DNA from 3 places in the uncultured Citricoccus sp. genome. Region 2 is predicted to be linked to each of the others. Evidence: riboswitches for the same ligand, from Rfam matches in the RefSeq annotation. Region 2 holds a riboswitch; each other region holds the start of a gene.
What was found. Region 2 has a riboswitch for S-adenosylmethionine ahead of Q0283_RS17155 (O-acetylhomoserine aminocarboxypropyltransferase/cysteine synthase family protein). Riboswitches for the same ligand answer to the same signal wherever they lie in the genome.

Region 1 (5,865 bases), on a different contig from region 2:
GACGACGTCCCCGTGCGTGCGCACCGGACCCAGGAGTTCAACGTCCCCACCGGTGTGCTGGCCTATGCGGTGCTGTGGGTCGTGCTGGCCGCCACGCAGGCCGGCATCGGCGTGGCCGCGCTGTCCTCGATCACGGACTTCGTGCGCGCTCGCCGGCGCACCTACGACCACGCCACCGCCGAGACCCCTGCCGAGGACCCGCTGGTCCACCAGGTCATCGGCTCCGTCTCCGCCAAGGTCTCCGCCGCCCGGCACATCGTGACCGGTGCCGCCGCCGTCGTCGAGGACTCCTACCGGAGCGTGCGCGGCCACCTGGACCTCGAGGACCCGGTGGTGCTGGACGCCCACACCCGCGCCAACGTCGCCCTGTCCGAGGCCACCGTCGTGGTCTCGGAGCTGATCCTCGAGGCCACGAACCAGATCTTCGAGTCCGGTGGCGCCTCCGCCACGGACGCCTCGCGGCACCTGCACCGGCACTGGCTGAACGCCCGCACCGTCGCCAGCCACACCCCGCTGATCTACCGCACCCAGGCGGTCGGGGACCACCGGATCAACGGCACCGTCCCGCCGTTCCACTCCACCGCCCGCAACTCCGACCCGCGGGCCGGCGCCACGGCCGCCGGCGCGGGAGCGCCCACCGCATCCACCACCGAAGGAGCATGATGACCACGACATCCGAACGACGCGCCCCGCTCGCCGGTTCCCCGGCCACGGCAGGGACACCCGGCCGGCCCGCGGACCACCCCGCCGACCGGTCCGCAGCGCGGTTCGTGCAGGTCCGCGAGCGCCTGGACCCGGTCTTCCGGTCCATCGCATCGAGCGCGGCCGCGCGGGAGGCGGACCGGATCATCGACCGCGACGCCGTGCGCCGCCTCGCCGAGGCCGGCTTCACCTCGTTGCGCGTGCCGGTGGAGTACGGCGGCGCCGGCCTGAGCTTCGCCCAGTCCGCGGAGCTGATCGTCGAGCTCGCCGCCGCGGACTCCAACCTGACCCAGGCGCTGCGTGCCCACCTGATCAACCAGGAGAACGTGCTGGGCCACCCGGACGCGGCCTTCCGGGACCGCTGGCTGCGCCGTCTGGGCGCGGGGGCCGTCGTCGGGAACGCCATCACCGAGGTCAACAACGCGGTGGGGGAGGGGACCACCCGGCTGGTGCAGGACGCCGAGGGCACCTGGCGGCTCAACGGCACCAAGTACTACTCGACCGGGTCCCTGTACGCGGACTGGATCATCGTGGCGGCGGTCGACGCCCGCGGTGAGGAGATCGCCGCGACCGTGCCCGCGGACGCCCCCGGTGTCCGGCTCCTGGACGACTGGGACGGGTTCGGCCAGCAGCTCACGGCCTCGGGGACCACGGTGTTCGACAACACCCCGGTCGACCCGGAGGAGGTCTACACCTCCGGCCTGGACGACGGCACCCGCGTGGCCACCGGCCAGGCGTCCTGGCAGTTCCTGCACCTGGCGACCCTGACGGGCATCGCCGAGGCGATCGTGCGTGACGCCGGGGACTACGTACGCGGCCGGCGCCGGTCCTTCAGTCACGGGGTGACCGAACTGCCCCGTGACGACGCCCAGGTGCTGCAGGTGGTCGGTGAGCTCTCCTCGGCGGCCTTCGCCTCCCGCGTGGCGCTCGACGCGGTGGTCGCCGCCCTGGGAGGAATCCTCGAACGCGAGGCCGGGGGCGAGGTGCTGCCGGAGGAGGACGTCAACGCCCTGTACGTCCGCGTCTACCAGGCCCAGCAGGTGATCGCGAAGAACGTGCTGGCCGCCGCGACCCAGCTGTTCGAGGTGGGCGGGGCCTCGGCCACGAGCCAGTCGAGGCGCCTGGACCGGCACTGGCGCAACGCGCGCGTGCTGGCCAGCCACAATCCGCTCATCTACCGCGCGCGGATCATCGGCGAGTGGGAGGTCAACGCCACCCCGCCGTCGCGGTCCTACCGCATCGGTTCCGCCTGACCCACGGTCCTGGCCTGCGCCACCGGCCCCCGTCGTGCACCGCACGGCGGGGGCCTTCGCGTGCCCGGCCCGCGCAGATGTCGCCGTATGTCCCCCCGGCGTCATGGAAGGACCCGGTGGCCCTCGCCCCGGCCGGGGATGACGGGACGTTAACCGGTGCCGGCGGATCCCTTGGCGGGACCGGCGCCGGGGTCTACGCTCGGTAACGGAATCACGAGATCCGGCCATAAGCCCTGGCTGACCGGACAGCAACCCTCTCGCTGTAGTGGGGTGCTCCAGGTGATGATTCGGCCGGCACGCACCCGTGACCGGCAAGTACGGCACCCCGCCCGGTGCATCGAGGCCGCCTGCGCGCGCCCCGGTGCGTTCCGGGCATCCCCGGAGTGCCACCGACCGGGAAGAGACACCATGGCCCCCATCGCCCGCACGCCCCTGCACTTCAACGCTTTCGTCATGAACACCACCAGTCACATCCACCACGGCCAGTGGCGTCGCCCCGACGCCGGGCAGGCCGAGTTCACCGACGTCCGCACCTGGATCGACCTGGCCCGCACCCTCGAGGCCGCGAGGTTCGACGCCATGTTCTTCGCGGACGTCGTCGGCCACTACGGCGACGCCGACGCCGACTACTCCGTGTACGTCAACGAGGGCCTGCAGATCCCCTCCAACGACCCGACCGTGCTGCTCGGCGCGCTGGCCGTGGTGACCGAGCACCTGGGCCTGGCCACCACCTCCAACGTCTTCCAGTCCCACCCGTTCCAGTTCGCCCGCCAGCTCTCCACGCTCGACCACATCTCGAACGGCCGGATCGCCTGGAACATCGTCACCGGGACCCAGGACAACGGTTCACGCAACTTCGGCCTGCCACGGCTGACCGACCACGCCGAGCGCTACGCCTGGGCCGAGGAGTACGTGGACGTCGCCTACAAGCTCTGGGAGGGCTCGTGGGACGAGGGAGCGGTCGTCAAGGATCGGCAGGGCTCCCGGTACTCGGACCCGGCGAAGGTCCACAAGATCCACCACGAGGGCCGGCGCTACTCGGTGGAGGGCCCGCACCTGCCCTCACCGTCCCCGCAGCGGACACCGCTGCTGTACCAGGCGGGATCCTCCGCCTCCGGCCGGGACTTCGCCGCCCGCAACGCCGAGGCCGTGTTCCTCATCGCGGCGACCCCGGACATCGCCCGCCAGCAGATCGAGGACACCCGCCGCCGCGCCGTCGAGGCCGGCCGGGCACCGGAGGACATCAAGTTCTTCCAGGGCCTGAGCTTCGTCATCGGCGAGACGGAGCAGCAGGCCCGGCGCACGCTGGCCGAGTACGAGGAGTACGCCTCCGTGGAGGGCTACCTGGCCCACGCCGCCCTGGTCGACCCGGACGGCCGTGTCTACCCTCCCGAGACCCCGTTGAAAGACCTGGAGACCAACACCCAGAAGGGCTTCTCCGAGTGGACCTCCAAGGCCATCACGGACCGCGAGCCCGTGGTCGCCGACGTCGCCTGGCGCAGCCACCGCAACAACCGCCTGGTGGGCACCCCCGAGCAGATCGCGGACCGGCTCCAGGACTGGCAGGACGCCGGCGTGGACGGCATCAATGTCATCAACTGGGTGATCCCCGGTTCCTTCGAGGAGTTCGCGGACCAGGTCCTGCCCGTGCTGCGCGAGCGCGGCCTGGCGCAGTCCGAGTACGCGCCGGGCACCCTGCGCCAGAAGCTCTTCGGCCGGGACCGCCTGCCCCAGACGCACCCGGCCGCCCGGTACCGGGGCGCCTTCGCCACCGTGCCGACCGGGGCCTGAGCCCCACCACCCACTTCTGCCTGCGCTGGATCACGGCGAAAGGAACCCCATGAGCACCCCACCTTCCCCGAGCGCGCCCGGACTCCGGACGACGCCCCGCACCCCTCGACTCCCCGGGCCCCGGACCACCGGGCTCGCCGTCCTGACCGCGGCCACGCTGGTCCTGAGCGCCTGCTCCGCAGGTCCCGGCACCGGTCGCGGCGCCGGAACGGATCCCGACGCCGGCCCGGACCAGGCGGCGCTGACCGGCGCCGCCGGTGCCGGGCCGGTCCAGGGCGGCGTGATCGAGTACGGCCACCTCCAGGAGCCCAACTGCATCTTCGGCGGCTGGATCCAGGAGAACTTCACCGCCCGCCAGGTCCTGGACAACCTGGTGTCCCACACCGAGGACGGCTCGGTGGTCCCCTGGATCGCCACCGGCTGGGAGGTGTCGGAGGACGGCCGGGCCTGGACGCTGCGGCTGCGCGAGGACGTGACCTTCACGGACGGCACCGCCCTGGACGCCGAGGCCGTGGCCTACAACTTCGATTACTGGCTGGACGGCGGCAACGGCACCGCCGCCGCCCACCTCGGCGGGTTCTACGACCACTCGGAGGTGCTGGACGAGCACACCGTCCGGATCCACCTGTCCGCCCCGTTCTCCCCGTTCCTGTCCACCATCTCCCAGTCCTACTTCGGCCTGCAGTCACCCACGGCCCTGCAGTCCCGCACCGATGAGGAGAACTGCACCGAGCCCATCGGCTCCGGGCCGTTCACCGTCAAGGACTGGAAGCGCGGGGAGTACATCGAGTTCGAGCGCAATGACGACTACGACTGGGCGCCGCAGAACGCCCGGCACCAGGGCCCGGCCCACGTGGCGGGCATCCGGTGGAACATCGTCCCGGACAACACGTCCCGGTACGGTTCGCTGCTGTCCGGGGAGATGGATGCGATCGGCGAGGTGCCGGCCGTGAACATCGCCCAGGCCCGCGAGGACTACGACTTCACGCAGTACATCACCCCGGGCCGGCCCGTGGTGATGAGCCTGAACACGCAGCGGGGCATCTTCACGGACCAGCAGGTCCGCCAGGCCCTGAGCTTCGCCACGGACCGGGAGGCCAACGTGGCCTCGGCCTTCCTCGGCACCGTCCCCTTCGAGCCCAGCGGCTACCTCTCCCAGACCACCCCGGACTACGACGAGGACGCCGCCGCCGAGTACCCGTTCGACCTGCACCGGGCCAACGAGCTGCTGGACCAGGCCGGCTGGACCGGCCGGGACCCCGACGGGACCCGGACGAAGGACGGCCGACGCCTGCAGGCGCTCGTGGTCTACGGCCTGAACAGCATCATCACCCCGGACGGCAACACCGTGATCCAGAACTTCCAGGAGCAGGCACGGGCCGCAGGCTTCGACCTGGTGCTGCGCCCGGGCACGCCGTCCGAGTTCTTCGGGGGTGCGTTCTCCACCCCGGAGAGCTATGACGCCCAGGTGGGGTACTGGACGAGCCCGCACGCCGGGATCCTGAACATCAACTACCGCCCCTCCACCGAGGAGGCGCCGAACGGGGCCAACACCACGTTCCTGGACGAGTCCCGGGTGTTCGCGACCATCCAGTCCGCGCTGCAGGCCCCCACGCCCGAGGAGGTCACGGAGCGGTTCTCCCAGGCCCAGCACGAACTCAGCGAACTGGCCCCGGCGATCGGCCTGTACACCCAGACCAACACGCTGGCCGTGGGCGGGGACGTCACGGGTCTCTGGCTCGACCCCGCCCAGGGCGGCCCGGTGTTCCACGACGCCCATTTCACCTCCCAGGACGCCCGGGACGCCTCCGGCACCCTCACCCCGGACACCGCAGACATCCCGGACACCGCAGACAGTGCGGACGCCCCGGTCGAGAACGAGGACTGACCCATGTCCCTGAGCACCCGACACCCCAGCCCGTCACCCACCGTCCCACCGCCGGTGCACCCGGCATCAGCCCCCGTATCGCACCCCGCCTCACCCCCCGCCTCGTCCCCCGCTGCGGACCCGGTGGCAGCACGGGACCGCCCGCCCCGCGGCAACCGGCCGTCACCGGCCGCGGTGGCCCTCGCCGTCGGCCGCAAGGCCCTCGGGGCCGTGTTCGTCGTGTGGGCGGCG
Region 2 (5,865 bases):
GAGACGCTGGAGAAGTGCTCGCGCTGGGTGTCCACCCAGGCCTGCAGGTCCTCGACGGCGGCGCGCACCGCCAGCGGCGAGGAGGACATCGAGGTGCTCAGCGGGAACCAGGTGAACCCGCCGTGGTCCATGGCCAGCGGGGCCCGGACCGAGGCGATGGTGAACCTGCCCGGCAGTTCGGGGACGATCCCGAACAGGTCGTTCTCGTCCGCACCGTAGCCGTGCAGCACCACCAGCAGTGGGGTGCCCGCGCGCTCGGCCTCGGGACGGGACCAGCGGACGAACGGCTCGGGGGTGGCGGCAGCGGCGGCATCAGTCATACCCACAGGGTAGAGGCCCCCGGTGAGAGCCGATCAATCCGGCCGGTCAGAGTCCCAGGACCCGCTTCATCTCACCGGCCACCTGGTCCATGTCCGTCAGGAACCCGTCGTGGCCGATCGGCGAGTCGATCATGAACACCGGCACCTCACCGGGCAGCTGGCGGGCCAGTTCCTGGGACTGGCCCGGGAAGTAGAGCCGGTCCGAGTCGACCGCGGCGATGAACGCCGCGGCGGGGATCCCGGCCAGCACCTCCTCCTCGCTCCCGCGGCCCCGCGCCACGTCATGGCTCATCAGCGCCTCGGTGAGCACCAGGTAGCTGTTGGCGTCGAAGCGTCCGGCGAGCTTGGCCGCCTGGTGGTCCAGGTAGGACTCCACCTGGTACCGGCCGCTCCGGCGCAGCGGGTGGCCGAAGGGGTCCTCGTCCTGCTGCGGACTCCGCCCGAACCGGGACCCCATGTCCGGCTCGGAGCGGTACGTGATATGCGCGATCCGCCGGGCGATGCCCAGGCCGGCGTCGGGCCGGGAGCGGCCGTAGTAGTCGCCGCCCTGGAAGTCCGGGTCCAGCGTGATCGCCTGGACCTGGGCCTGGGCGAACGCGATCTGCTCGGCCGTGGAGTGGGCGCCGCAGGCGATGACGGCCATGCCGCGCACCCGCCCCGGGTAGGTCGCGGCCCATTCCAGGGCGCGGGCCCCGCCCATCGAGCCGCCGATCACGGCCTGCCACGCCTCGATGCCCAGGGCGTCCGCGAGGCGGGCCTCGGCATGGACGGAGTCCCGGATGGTGGTGAACGGGAACCGCGAACCCCACGGGGTGCCGTCCGCGTCCAGCGAGGACGGACCGGTCGTCCCGTAGCAGCCGCCCAGCATGTTGGGGGCCACCACGAACCACTGATCGGTGTCCACCGGCGCGCCCGGTCCGATGATGCCCTCCCACCAGCCGGCCTCCGGTTCCCCGGTGGAGGCGGCCACGTGGGTGGAACCGGTCAGGGCGTGCAGCACCAGCACGGCGTTGGACCTGTCCGCGTTCAGCGTGCCCCAGGTCTCGTAGGCGATCTCCACGGCGGGCAGGTGACCGCCGGCCTCGAAGTCGAAGGCGCCGATCCGCCGGGAGTGCAGGCCGCCGTCGGGAAGGGCGGTGCGGGTCTGGTGGGGGCTGGTCATGGTCATGGGGGTCCCTCCGTGCCTCACGCGCTGACGTTGGCGGCGGCGAACCCCTCCTCGAGGTCCGCCAGGATGTCATCGATGCTCTCCACGCCCACCGAGAGCCGGACCAGGCCGGGGGTGACACCGGCGGCGCGCTGCTCGGCCTCCGTCAACTGGGAGTGCGTGGTGGAGGCCGGGTGGATGACGAGCGAACGGATGTCGCCGATGTTGGCCACCTGGTGGTGCAGGCGCAGGGCGTCCACGAACCGCGCGCCGGCCTCGCGGCCACCGGCGATCTCGAAGGACACGAAGCCGCCGGCGCCCTGGGGCAGGTACTGCTGCGCGCGCTCGTACCAGGGGCTGGACGCCAGGCCCGGGTAGATCACGGCCTCGGCCTGGGCGTGGCCGTCCAGGTAGTCGGCGACCCTCTGCGCGTTGGCCACGTGACGCTCCATCCGCAGGGACAGGGTCTCCAGGCCGAGGTTGAGCAGGAAGGCGTTGAACGGGCTGATCGAGCTGCCGAGGTCGCGCAGCAACTGCACGCGGGCCTTCAGGATGTAGGCGAGGTTGGCACCGAGGATGCCCCCGACGCCCAGGTCCCGGGCGAACACCAGTCCGTTGTAGCTCTCGTCCGGGGTGTTGAAGCCCGGGAAGCGCTCCGGCTGGGAGGCGTAGTCAAAGGTCCCGGCGTCCACGATGACCCCGCCCATGGCCACGGCGTGGCCGCCGAGGTACTTGGTGGCCGAGTGCACGACCACGTCCGCGCCGTGCTCGATGGGCCGCAGCAGGTAGGGGGTGGCCAGGGTGTTGTCCACGATGAACGGCACGCCGGCGGCGTGGGCGACGTCGGCGATGCCCCGCAGGTCCGGCACGTCCCCGCGCGGGTTGCCGAGGGACTCGGCGAACAGCAGCTTCGTGGTGTCCCGGACGGCGCCCGCCCACTCCTCCAGGTCGTCCGGGTCCTGGACGAAGGTGGTGGTGATGCCGATCTTGGCCAGGGTGTGCTTGAACAGGTTCTGGGTGCCGCCGTAGAGGGAGGCCGAGACCACCACGTGGTCCCCCGCACCGGCGAGGTTGAGCACGGAGAAGGTGGTGGCCGCCTGCCCGGAGGCCAGCAGCAGGGCGCCCACCCCGCCCTCGAGGGCGGCGATCTTGCCCTCCACGGCCTCCTGGGTCGGGTTGCCGATGCGGGTGTAGATGGGCCCGAGGTCCTTCAGGGCGAACCGGTCGGCGGCGACCTCGTGGGAGGGGAAGTCGAAGGAGTTGGACTGGATGATCGGCAGCGCGGTGGCGCCGAAGGGGTTGACCTCCGGGATGCCGGCGTGCACCTGCCGGGTCTCGAAGCCCCAGTTCGCGGCGGAGTCCGTGGCGCCGGCCGGGTCGGTGTCCGGGGTGGCCTGGTTCGGGGTGTCAGTCATCGACATGGCTCCTGTATCCGTCCAGGGCCACCCGGTGGCATCACGGTGCCGTGAAGCATGCCGCGCCGTGGTGGCCCGCGCTTGCAGGTGCCGGTCGACACCCGCCTGGTCCTCACCCGGGGCACCCCACCGCGAGCTGGAGGGTTGCCGGCCAGCAAGCCGGGGCTCGATGCTGGCGCTCATGACCTGCGCCCAGTCTGCCAGATCGGTGCGAGCGGGTCATCCCGTTCGGTCACAGTGTGACCGCGGCCCCGCCGGAGTGTGATCTGCGCAACTTTTCAAGTGAGGGTAACCTAAGCGATCTCCGCCACGGGGAAGTGGGACGATATGGGCATGATGCGCCTTGATCACGTCTCGTACGCCGTCGGCCCCGAAGAGGGCCTCCCCGCCGCGGTGGCCCGGATCGCCGATGCCCTGGGCATCGAGCGAGTCAAGGGCGGGGTCCACCCCCGCTTCGGCACCCGCAACGCCATCTTCCCGTTGCGCAAGCACCAGTACCTGGAGGTCGTCGAGGTACTCGACCACCCCTCCTCCGGCAAGGCCCCGTTCGGACAGGCCGTGCGCGCCCGCTCCGAGATGGGCGGCGGCTGGATGGGCTGGTGCGTGGCCGTGGACGACCTGGCCCCGTTCGAGGAACGGCTCGAGCGCCAGTCCGTTCCGGGCAACCGCAAGTTCCCGGACGGCCGCGAGCTGACCTGGCGCCAGATCGGCATCAAGGGCCTCATCGCCGACCCGCAGGTGCCCTACCTGCTGCGCTGGGATGACGGCATGGAGGAGCTGCACCCCTCCCGCGCCGCGGAGCCGCAGGCGGAGCTGTCCTCCATCACGATCGCCGGATCGCGGGACCGGGTGCGGGGCTGGCTGGGACTGGACGACCCCGAGCAGAGGGTCGAGGACCTCAACGTCATCTACGAGTCCCCCTCCGGCACGCCCGGCATCCTCGAGGTCACCTTCGAGACCCCCAAGGGCACCGTCACCCTCTGACGCGCCCCGCGGCCCCCGCCCCCTCCCGGCCCCCGGCCCGGTGGGCGGGGGCCTTCGCGTCCAGGACGCCCGCCGGTCCCGCGTGGAGCCGACCGGAACAGGCGGCGCGGGCCGGGCTCAGGTGCCGAACAGCCCCAGCCGGGCCAGGGCCGGGTAGGCCACGAACCCGGTCACGTCCAGCAGCAGGTGGGCCACGACCAGGGGCATCACGCGCCGGTAGCGCACGTACAGCGCACCGAACACCAATCCCATGAGCAGGTTCCCCACTCCCGGCCCGATCCCCTGGTACAGGTGATAGGCCCCGCGCAGGACCGCGCATCCCACCACCACGGTCGTGGCGTTCAGGGGGACGACGGCGCCGCTCGCCCAGGTGCGCAGCCCACCGGGCTCGCCGGGCCGGGCCGGGTCCAGCCCGGACCTCAGTTGCTGCAGGTAGCCGAGCCGGTCGAAGAGCCAGGCCACCACGATGACCTCCTCCAGCAGCGCGTGCCGCAGCGCGGAGAGCACCAGGACCGGGGTGGTCCACCAGTACTCGTCCAGCGCGCTGCCCACGATGGCCGTGGTTACCCCGGCCGCCCGCCCGGCCGCGTAGACCGCCAGGGTCCCCAGGCCGATCGCCACGAACAGGGCCCCGCCCCAGGCCAGGTCGGCCCCCGGACGACGGGCGTCCAGGCCGAAGGTCCGGAACGGATTGCGGCCGCGGATCACCAGCAGGTGGAACACCAGCAGTACCGGCACCAGGGCGAAGACGATGTCCAGCAGCTGGTACGTGAGGTCCCAGTACTGCCGGTCCGCCAGCGGCGGGTTCAGCGTGGTGGTCTGCCCGGACAGCGGGCCCCGGCTCATCTTCTCCAGCAGGTTGACGATCGCGTAGACGGCCGACTGGCCCAGGGACAGCCCGAGCACGATCGCGATCTCCCAGCGGACCGTGCCGGCCGAGGGCGGGGTGATGGCCGAGGGGCGCAGGCGGTCGGTCGGCCGGGAGGCTGCGGGGGTGCTCACCGCACCAGTGTAGGAAGGGCCGCCGAGGGACACCCGCAGCGACCGGCGGATCGCGGCCCCGGGCCCGGTTACCGTGGATCCATGGCCTCCCCACCCACCGCAGCCGACCTCGCGCTCGCCCGTGCCGCCTCCGCGCGTCCGCTGGTCAGCGCCTCCCCCGCGGCGGCGGACCGGCTGGCCACGGCGGACTGGTCCGCGGGCACCGTGGAGGAGGGCGGGCAATTCCACCGTGTGCTGGTGCTGCCCGGTGTGGGGGCGGTGAGGATGGCCCGGAACGCGGTGGCCGCCGGGCGGCTGCCGGCGAACGTCGCGCTCGTGCAGGCCCTGACGAGCACGGCCCAGCTCCCCGTCGCCCTGCCCGTGCCCCTCACCGAGGTGGTCACCGGTGCGGACGGGACGGCCGCCGTGGTGCAGGAGTACCTGCCCGGCCGGGCGCATCCCCCGCACGAGGGCGACCCGGTGGTGCTGCGCGGACTGTGCGAGGCGCTGGCGGCCGTGGACACCGCCGCCCTGGAACCGCACCTGGGCCCGCCGTTCGCCTACCGCGGGCCGTGGACGGCCGAACGCGTGCGGACGGTGCGCCAGCTGCCGGCGCGCCTGCGGGAGACCTACGGCGGGCAATTGTGGGACGGCGAGTGGGCCGCCGACCATCCGGCGGTGACCGCGGCGGCCTTCCCGGAGACCGCCGGGGACCTGCTGGCCACCCTGACCGCGTGGACGCAGGACCCGGTGGTGGCCCCGTCCCTCGTGCACGGGGACCTGGCCGGGCACAACATGCGCTGGAAGCGTTCCGGCGGGGACCGGGTCCTGACCGGGATCCTCGACTGGGACCTGGCCAGCGCCTGGGACCCCGCACTGAACCCGGCCTACCTCTCGTTGTGGCACGGGGAGGAGAAGCTGGAGTCGATCGCCCGCGACCCGGCGGAGGCATGGCGGGCCCGGGTCTGGCTCGGCTGGACGGCCCTGGAGACCCTGGCGGACGCCGCCGGCCGCGAGG
Region 3 (5,865 bases), on a different contig from region 2:
AGCCGATCACCGATCCCCGCTCGCGGCGGTACCCCCCGGCGCCACGCCAGGCGTCCAGCAGGGCCTCCTGGGTGACGTCAGCCGCCAGGTCCCGGTCCCGCACCACGCGCAGGGCCAGGCCATACGCACGCGGGGCGACGGCGTCGTAGAAGGCGGCGAAGGCCTGCTGATCCCCCTGGGCGCTGCGCCGGAGGTGGTCCACCAACTGGTCCTCACCGGCCCCGGTCCGCGGGCGCGGGCCTGGGGGCGTGGTCCCCGGTCCGGCGTCGCGCGTCATCCGGCCAGCGTATCCGCGCCCTGCTCCCCCGTGCGAGGCGAGGCCAGGATCGGCGTGGCGCTGGTTCGACCGCGGCGTCCCGGGATGCCCCTGGGGGCAACCGGGACGCCGTGCGCCGGTCACCGGCCCGGACCGGTCACGGGACGAGGGCCTCCGCCATCGAGTCGATGGCCCCGGAGAGCGTCTCCACGTGCATGCCCAGCCCCTCGGCGATGTCCGCGGCCGGCAGTTCTCCACCGCTGATCTCCTCGAAGAACTCCCCGGCCTGCGGGCGGTATCCGTCCAGGTCCATCAGGGCCTGCTCGGCGGCCTCGGTGTCCCCACCGGCCCGGGCCTGCGCATAGTCCACGAAGAACCCGATGTGCTCACGCCACAGTTCCAGGAACGCCGTGCCCTGCTCCTCGCCGGCCAGCGAGCCGATCTTCTCGGCGAGGGCCTTCGAATTGGTGTCCAGGGTGGCGGCCGCCGCGGTGAAGGCCTCCGAGTCGGTGCCACCCTGTGCGGTGTAGGCGGTGAACACGGCGATCCCGGCGAGGTAGACGTGCTCCTGCAGGTCGTAGGTGAGCTGAGCCCGCAGCGTGGCGGCGTCGTCCATCGGGTCGCCTTCCATCCCGGTGGCCGTGACGACGCCACCGGAGATGGTGGCCGCCGCCTCGCCGACGTGGTGCGCGGCCATCCGCAGGTCGTCGTAGGCGGCCGGGTCGCCGGCTGCGAGGCCGTCGATGGCCATGGTGAGGGTGTCCACATGGCCGTGCAGGGACTCCGTGACGGCCCCGGCCGGCAGCTCGCCGCCCGTGAGCTTCTCGAAGAACGAGCCGGCTTCCTGCGTGTACCCCTCGAGGTCCGCCATCGCCTGCTCCTTGGCGGCCGCGTCCCCACCCTTGGCGGCCGCGGCGTAGTCCACGAAGTAGCCGATGTGCTCGCGCCACAGCTGCAGGAACGCCTCCGAGGTCTCCGCGTCCGAGGCGGCCTCGATGGTGGCTGCCAGCTCCTGGGAGTTCTCGTCCAGGGCGGCGGAGGCCAGTTCGGTCTCCGGGCTGTCGAGTTCGGTGGCGTAGGCCGTGGCCACCGTCATCCCGGCCAGGTAGACGTGCTCCTGCAGTTGTGCCGTCAAGGTGGCTCGCACGGTCGCCGCGTCGGAGGAGGGGTCTCCCCCCACGTCTGCCGCGGTGGCGAATCCGGTGGCCAGGGTCTCGGCGGTCTTGGGCATGTGGGCCGCGGCGGTCCGGGCGTCGGCGAACGGGTCACCGGTGGAGGCCGGCATCGGCATGTCCTCCGACGCACCGCCCTCCATGCCCCCGGACGTGTTCGCGGAGGCCGAGGGCGAGGCGGACATCGACGCCGAGGCGGTGGACTGGTCCGGTTGCGCGCCTGCGTCCCCTCCGGCGCCGCAGGCGGCGAGGGACAGGGCGAGGGCAATGGTGCCGAGGACGGCCGCGGACTTCTTCGTGGTGTTCGTGGTCATGACTGCTCCTTGGTCGATCCAGCGTTGACGTCTGGTGTTCGGAGCAGGTGCCGGGCCGGATGGGTCCGGCGTGGAAATTCTCGTCGCGAGGTCCGGAAAGCCCCCTCAGGCCGTGCCTGTGGACAGGTAGGGCACCGGCGCGGTGCCGTTGACCTCCCAGTCGCCCACCATGCGGGCCATGAAGACCGCCGGGTCGTGGCTGGCCAGGGTCCGTGCGTTGCGCCAGTGCCGGTCCAGCTGCAGCTCGGTGCTCGTGGCGGAGGCGCCGAGGGTGTCGAAGATGCGCGTGCAGGTGTCCAGGACGAGCCGGGGCACCATCACGTGCGCCCGATGGGCCGTCAGGGCGGCGCGTTGCAGGGCCTCGGCGGCAGCACCGTCGTCGCCGCCGTCATCGCCCGCGTCCGCCCCGACGGCGGCTCGCCCGCCCTGGGTGTCGCGCCCCGCGGCCGCGAGCGCCAGCGCCGCGTCCAGGTCACGTCCGGCGGCACGGACCAGTTCCTCGGCGGTGGCCTGCTGGGCGGACAGCTCGCCGATGATCCCCAGGAGCTGGTCGTCCTCCCGCGGGGTGAGCCCGCCCGCGGTGTTCGGTGACCGGCGCCGGCGCTTCGTCTGGTCGACCCCGTCCCTCAGCGCGGCCCGCCCGACCCCGGCGAGCAGGGCCATCAGGGTGGCCTCGTGGTGCAGCGGCACGTGCCCGTCGGCCGGTGGCAGCGCCAGCAGCTCCTCGACGCCGGCCCGGTCGAACTCGACCGTGCCGGTACCGGTCAGCCGCTGGCCGAACCCGTCCCAGTCGTCCTTGACGAGCGTCCGCGGTTGACGGACCCTCACGACGGCGAGCGCCAGCCGCGCGGAGCCCGGGGAGCCTCCGGGGGCACCGGACGCCAGGTTCTGCCGGGAACCGCCGCGACGGCGCCCGGGCAGGGGAACGGCGTCGTCGAGGCGGGCCGTCGCCAGGGTCCACGTGGCGAAGATGCTGCCGGTGGTGTAGTACTTGCGGCCGCTGATCCGCAGCTGGCCGCCCTCGTCCCGGGAGACGGTCGTGTCCATCTCGCCCAGCGCCGGCCCGCGGGCCTCGGACAGCGCGCTGCCGGCCAGTTCGCCGTCCGCCACCCGTTCCAGCCACCTCGTGCGCAGGGCCTCGTCCGGCTGGGCGAGGACGTGCTCGACGAAGCTGAGGTGGCTACGGACCAGGTGCGCCGTGTTCGCGTCCACCGCGGCGAGGTCCATCAGCAGGCGCAGCATGTCCTCCTGCCCGGCACCGGAGCCCCCGGCCTCCACCGGGACGGTGAGCGTGCCGATCCCCACCGCACGGAGCTGCTCGAGAGCGGCGAAGGGCAGGTGACGGCCGGCCTCCCGGGCCGGTTCCCCTCGGGCGATGTCCTGGAGGGCGGGGGCGAACCGCCCGGCCAGGTCCTGGTAGGTGGTGGCGTGCACGGTCGAGGTCATGGAATCTCCCATCGGTCCCGGCGGTAGCACCCGGTCCCCTGTCAAGGGCGGGTTGCTGCGGCGTCGTCGATCCGGGTCTCTCGGCCGCTCTGGATGGCTATGGCTCCATGGGAACAGCCCCGGCACCCCGGTCCGCCACGATGTGACGTTTTGTGTCGAACGCCGTTCCGGTGCCGGATTGACAGGACTCCCCCACGACCTGATTGACTGGACGCGCAACCATCCAGAGCGGCCGAGAGATCTGGCTCCGTGACGCCGCAGCAACCCTCCGCTTCACCGGGCAAGGGTGCTCATGCCAGAAGCGATGGAGAGTGATCACCATGACTGCCCTTGCCGAACTGAGCCCTGCCGGCCGCGCCCCCGCGCGGGCCCGGGGCGCCGCCACCGCCCCGGACGCACCGGAGAGCCTTGCGGTGGAGTTCCGCGGCGTCGGCCGCGCGTTCCCCACCGCCGAGGGCCCCCGGGCCGTGTTGCGGGACATCACCCTGACCGTGGAACCCGGCGAGGTGCTGGCCATCCTCGGCGCCTCCGGTTGCGGCAAGTCCACCCTGCTGCGGGCCGCCGGCGGACTGGACACCGGCAACTCCGGGGACATCCTCATCGGCGGCGAGCCGGTCACCGCCCATGACCCACGCACCGCCGTCGGCTTCCAGGAACCGCGCCTGATGCCCTGGCGCACCCTGCACCAGAACGTGGCCCTGGGCCTGCCGCACGGCACGGGCCGCAGCGAGGGCCGGAAGCGCGTGGACGAGCTGCTCGATCTCGTCGGGCTGGGCGCCCACGCCGATCACCGGCCCCGCGAGGTCTCCGGCGGCATGGCCCAGCGGACCTCGCTGGCCCGGGCACTGGCCCGGCGCCCCGGCGTCCTGCTGCTGGACGAACCGTTCGGCGCCCTCGACGCGCTGACCCGGCTGAAGATGCAGGACCTGCTCCTGGACATCCACGCCCGCACGGCCACCACCATCCTGCTGGTCACCCACGACGTGGACGAGGCACTGCAGCTGGCCGACCGCATCCTGCTGCTCGGCAAGGATCCCGGCGCCGCTGCCGGGGCCACCGCCCGCAAGGTCCTCACCGTGCCCGGGACGCGTCCGCGCCCCCGCAGCTCAGCCGAGCTGGCCGCGCTGCGCTCGGAGCTGCTCGACGGCCTCGGCGTCGACGCCCACCGGCACTGACCGCTCCGGTGCCGCACCGGCGGCACCGCCCCGCCGACTCTGACCGGCGCCCACTGTCCCCGGACCGCCCCCTGCTCGACCCTTCCGCCCCTCTTGTTCCACCCTCCCCGCCCCCGTGCGATCCCCTGTCCTGAAAGGCACCACCATGCGCTCCCGACTCACGCTCTCCGCCGCGGTCCTCGCCGTCTCCGCCCTCGCCCTCACCGGGTGCGTGGCCGGGGAGGGTTCGGGCGGTGACGCCGCCGAGGCCGGTGCCCCGGCTGGCGGTGCCAAGACCCTGGACATCGACTTCGCCACCTACAACCCGCTCTCCCTGGTCATCAAGGAGAAGGGCTGGCTGGAGGAGGAGCTCTCCGACGAGGGCGTCACCGTCAACTGGGTCCAGTCCGCGGGGTCCAACAAGGCCAATGAGGCGCTGCGCGCGGAGGCCGTCGACGTCGGCTCCACCGCCGGCTCCGCGGCCCTGCTGGCCCGCGCCAACGGCACCGAGATCAAGACGATCGGCCTCTACTCCCAGCCGGAGTGGGCGGCCCTGGTCACCACCGCCGACTCGGGCATCACGGAGGTCACCGACCTGGTGGGCAAGAACGTGGCCGCCACCAAGGGCACGGACCCGTACTTCTTCCTCATCCAGGCCCTCGAGGAGGCCGGAGTGGACCCCTCCGAGGTCACCGTCCAGAACCTGCAGCACGCCGACGGCAACTCCGCCCTGGCCAACGGCTCCGTGGACGCCTGGTCCGGACTGGACCCGATCATGGCCGGTGCCGAGGCCGAGGGCGCCGAGCTGTTCTACCGCAACGTGGACTTCAACACGTACGGCTTCCTCAACGCCACCGAGTCCTTCCTCGAGAAGTCCCCCGAGCTGGCCCAGGCCGTGCTGGACGTCTACGAGAAGGCGCGCGCCTGGGCGCTGGAGAACCCCGAGGAGACCGCCGCGATCCTCGCCGAGGTCGCCGGCCTCGAGGAGGACGTGGCCACCACCGTCATCCAGGAGCGCTCCAACCTGGACGTGGACCCGGTCCCCGGGCAGGCCCAGCTCGACGTGCTCGAGAGGGTCGGCCCCATCCTGGTGGAGACCGGTGACGTCGCCAGCCAGGAGAACGTGGACGCCGCGCTGGCCGAGCTGCTCGAGCCCTCCTACGCCGAGAAGGCCACGCAGTGAGTACCCCCGCGTCCCCGAACACCGTCACCCCGGCCTCGGCCCCGGCGGACCTGGCCGCGGGCGAACGGAACCGGCGTGCGGCACCGGCCGGTTCCGGCCCCGGGACGCCGCGCGCCCGCGGAGCCCTGGGCACCGCGGCCGGCCGCGCCGCCGTCGGCCTCCTGGTGCCGGTACTGCTCGTGGCGTTGTGGTGGGCGGTGACCGAGGCCGGACTGTTCTCCCCGGTGCAGCTGCCCTCGCCGGCCTCCGTGGTGCAGGCGGGCGTCCAGCTGGCGGCGGACGGCCCCCTGTGGCACCACATCGCCATCTCCGTGCAGCGGGTGCTGATCGGCTTCGCGAT

Region 1: linked by a shared signal. The riboswitch ahead of Q0283_RS02785 (LLM class flavin-dependent oxidoreductase) and the one ahead of Q0283_RS17155 (O-acetylhomoserine aminocarboxypropyltransferase/cysteine synthase family protein) in region 2 are both predicted to bind S-adenosylmethionine.
Region 3: linked by a shared signal. The riboswitch ahead of Q0283_RS10150 (ABC transporter ATP-binding protein) and the one ahead of Q0283_RS17155 (O-acetylhomoserine aminocarboxypropyltransferase/cysteine synthase family protein) in region 2 are both predicted to bind S-adenosylmethionine.

Annotation. Positions count from the first base shown of each region.
Region 1 covers NZ_CALMQR010000031.1:47,171-53,035, forward strand. Annotated here, with positions in the region: gene Q0283_RS02775 (acyl-CoA dehydrogenase) at 1-663, shown strand, start outside; gene Q0283_RS02780 (acyl-CoA dehydrogenase family protein) at 660-1,955, shown strand; SAM riboswitch class IV at 2,165-2,279, shown strand; gene Q0283_RS02785 (LLM class flavin-dependent oxidoreductase) at 2,364-3,746, shown strand; gene Q0283_RS02790 (ABC transporter substrate-binding protein) at 3,796-5,634, shown strand; gene Q0283_RS02795 (ABC transporter permease) at 5,758-5,865, shown strand, end outside.
Region 2 covers NZ_CALMQR010000152.1:11,686-17,550, forward strand. Annotated here, with positions in the region: gene Q0283_RS17145 (alpha/beta hydrolase) at 1-320, opposite strand, end outside; gene Q0283_RS17150 (homoserine O-acetyltransferase) at 367-1,488, opposite strand; gene Q0283_RS17155 (O-acetylhomoserine aminocarboxypropyltransferase/cysteine synthase family protein) at 1,506-2,882, opposite strand; SAM riboswitch class IV at 2,955-3,069, opposite strand; gene Q0283_RS17160 (VOC family protein) at 3,210-3,866, shown strand; gene Q0283_RS17165 (CPBP family intramembrane glutamic endopeptidase) at 3,984-4,868, opposite strand; gene Q0283_RS17170 (aminoglycoside phosphotransferase family protein) at 4,950-5,865, shown strand, end outside.
Region 3 covers NZ_CALMQR010000080.1:1,855-7,719, reverse strand. Annotated here, with positions in the region: gene Q0283_RS10165 (sigma-70 family RNA polymerase sigma factor) at 1-277, opposite strand, end outside; gene Q0283_RS10160 (hypothetical protein) at 414-1,742, opposite strand; gene Q0283_RS10155 (acyl-CoA dehydrogenase family protein) at 1,848-3,188, opposite strand; SAM riboswitch class I at 3,194-3,288, opposite strand; SAM riboswitch class I at 3,405-3,499, shown strand; gene Q0283_RS10150 (ABC transporter ATP-binding protein) at 3,500-4,363, shown strand; gene Q0283_RS10145 (aliphatic sulfonate ABC transporter substrate-binding protein) at 4,509-5,525, shown strand; gene Q0283_RS10140 (ABC transporter permease) at 5,522-5,865, shown strand, end outside.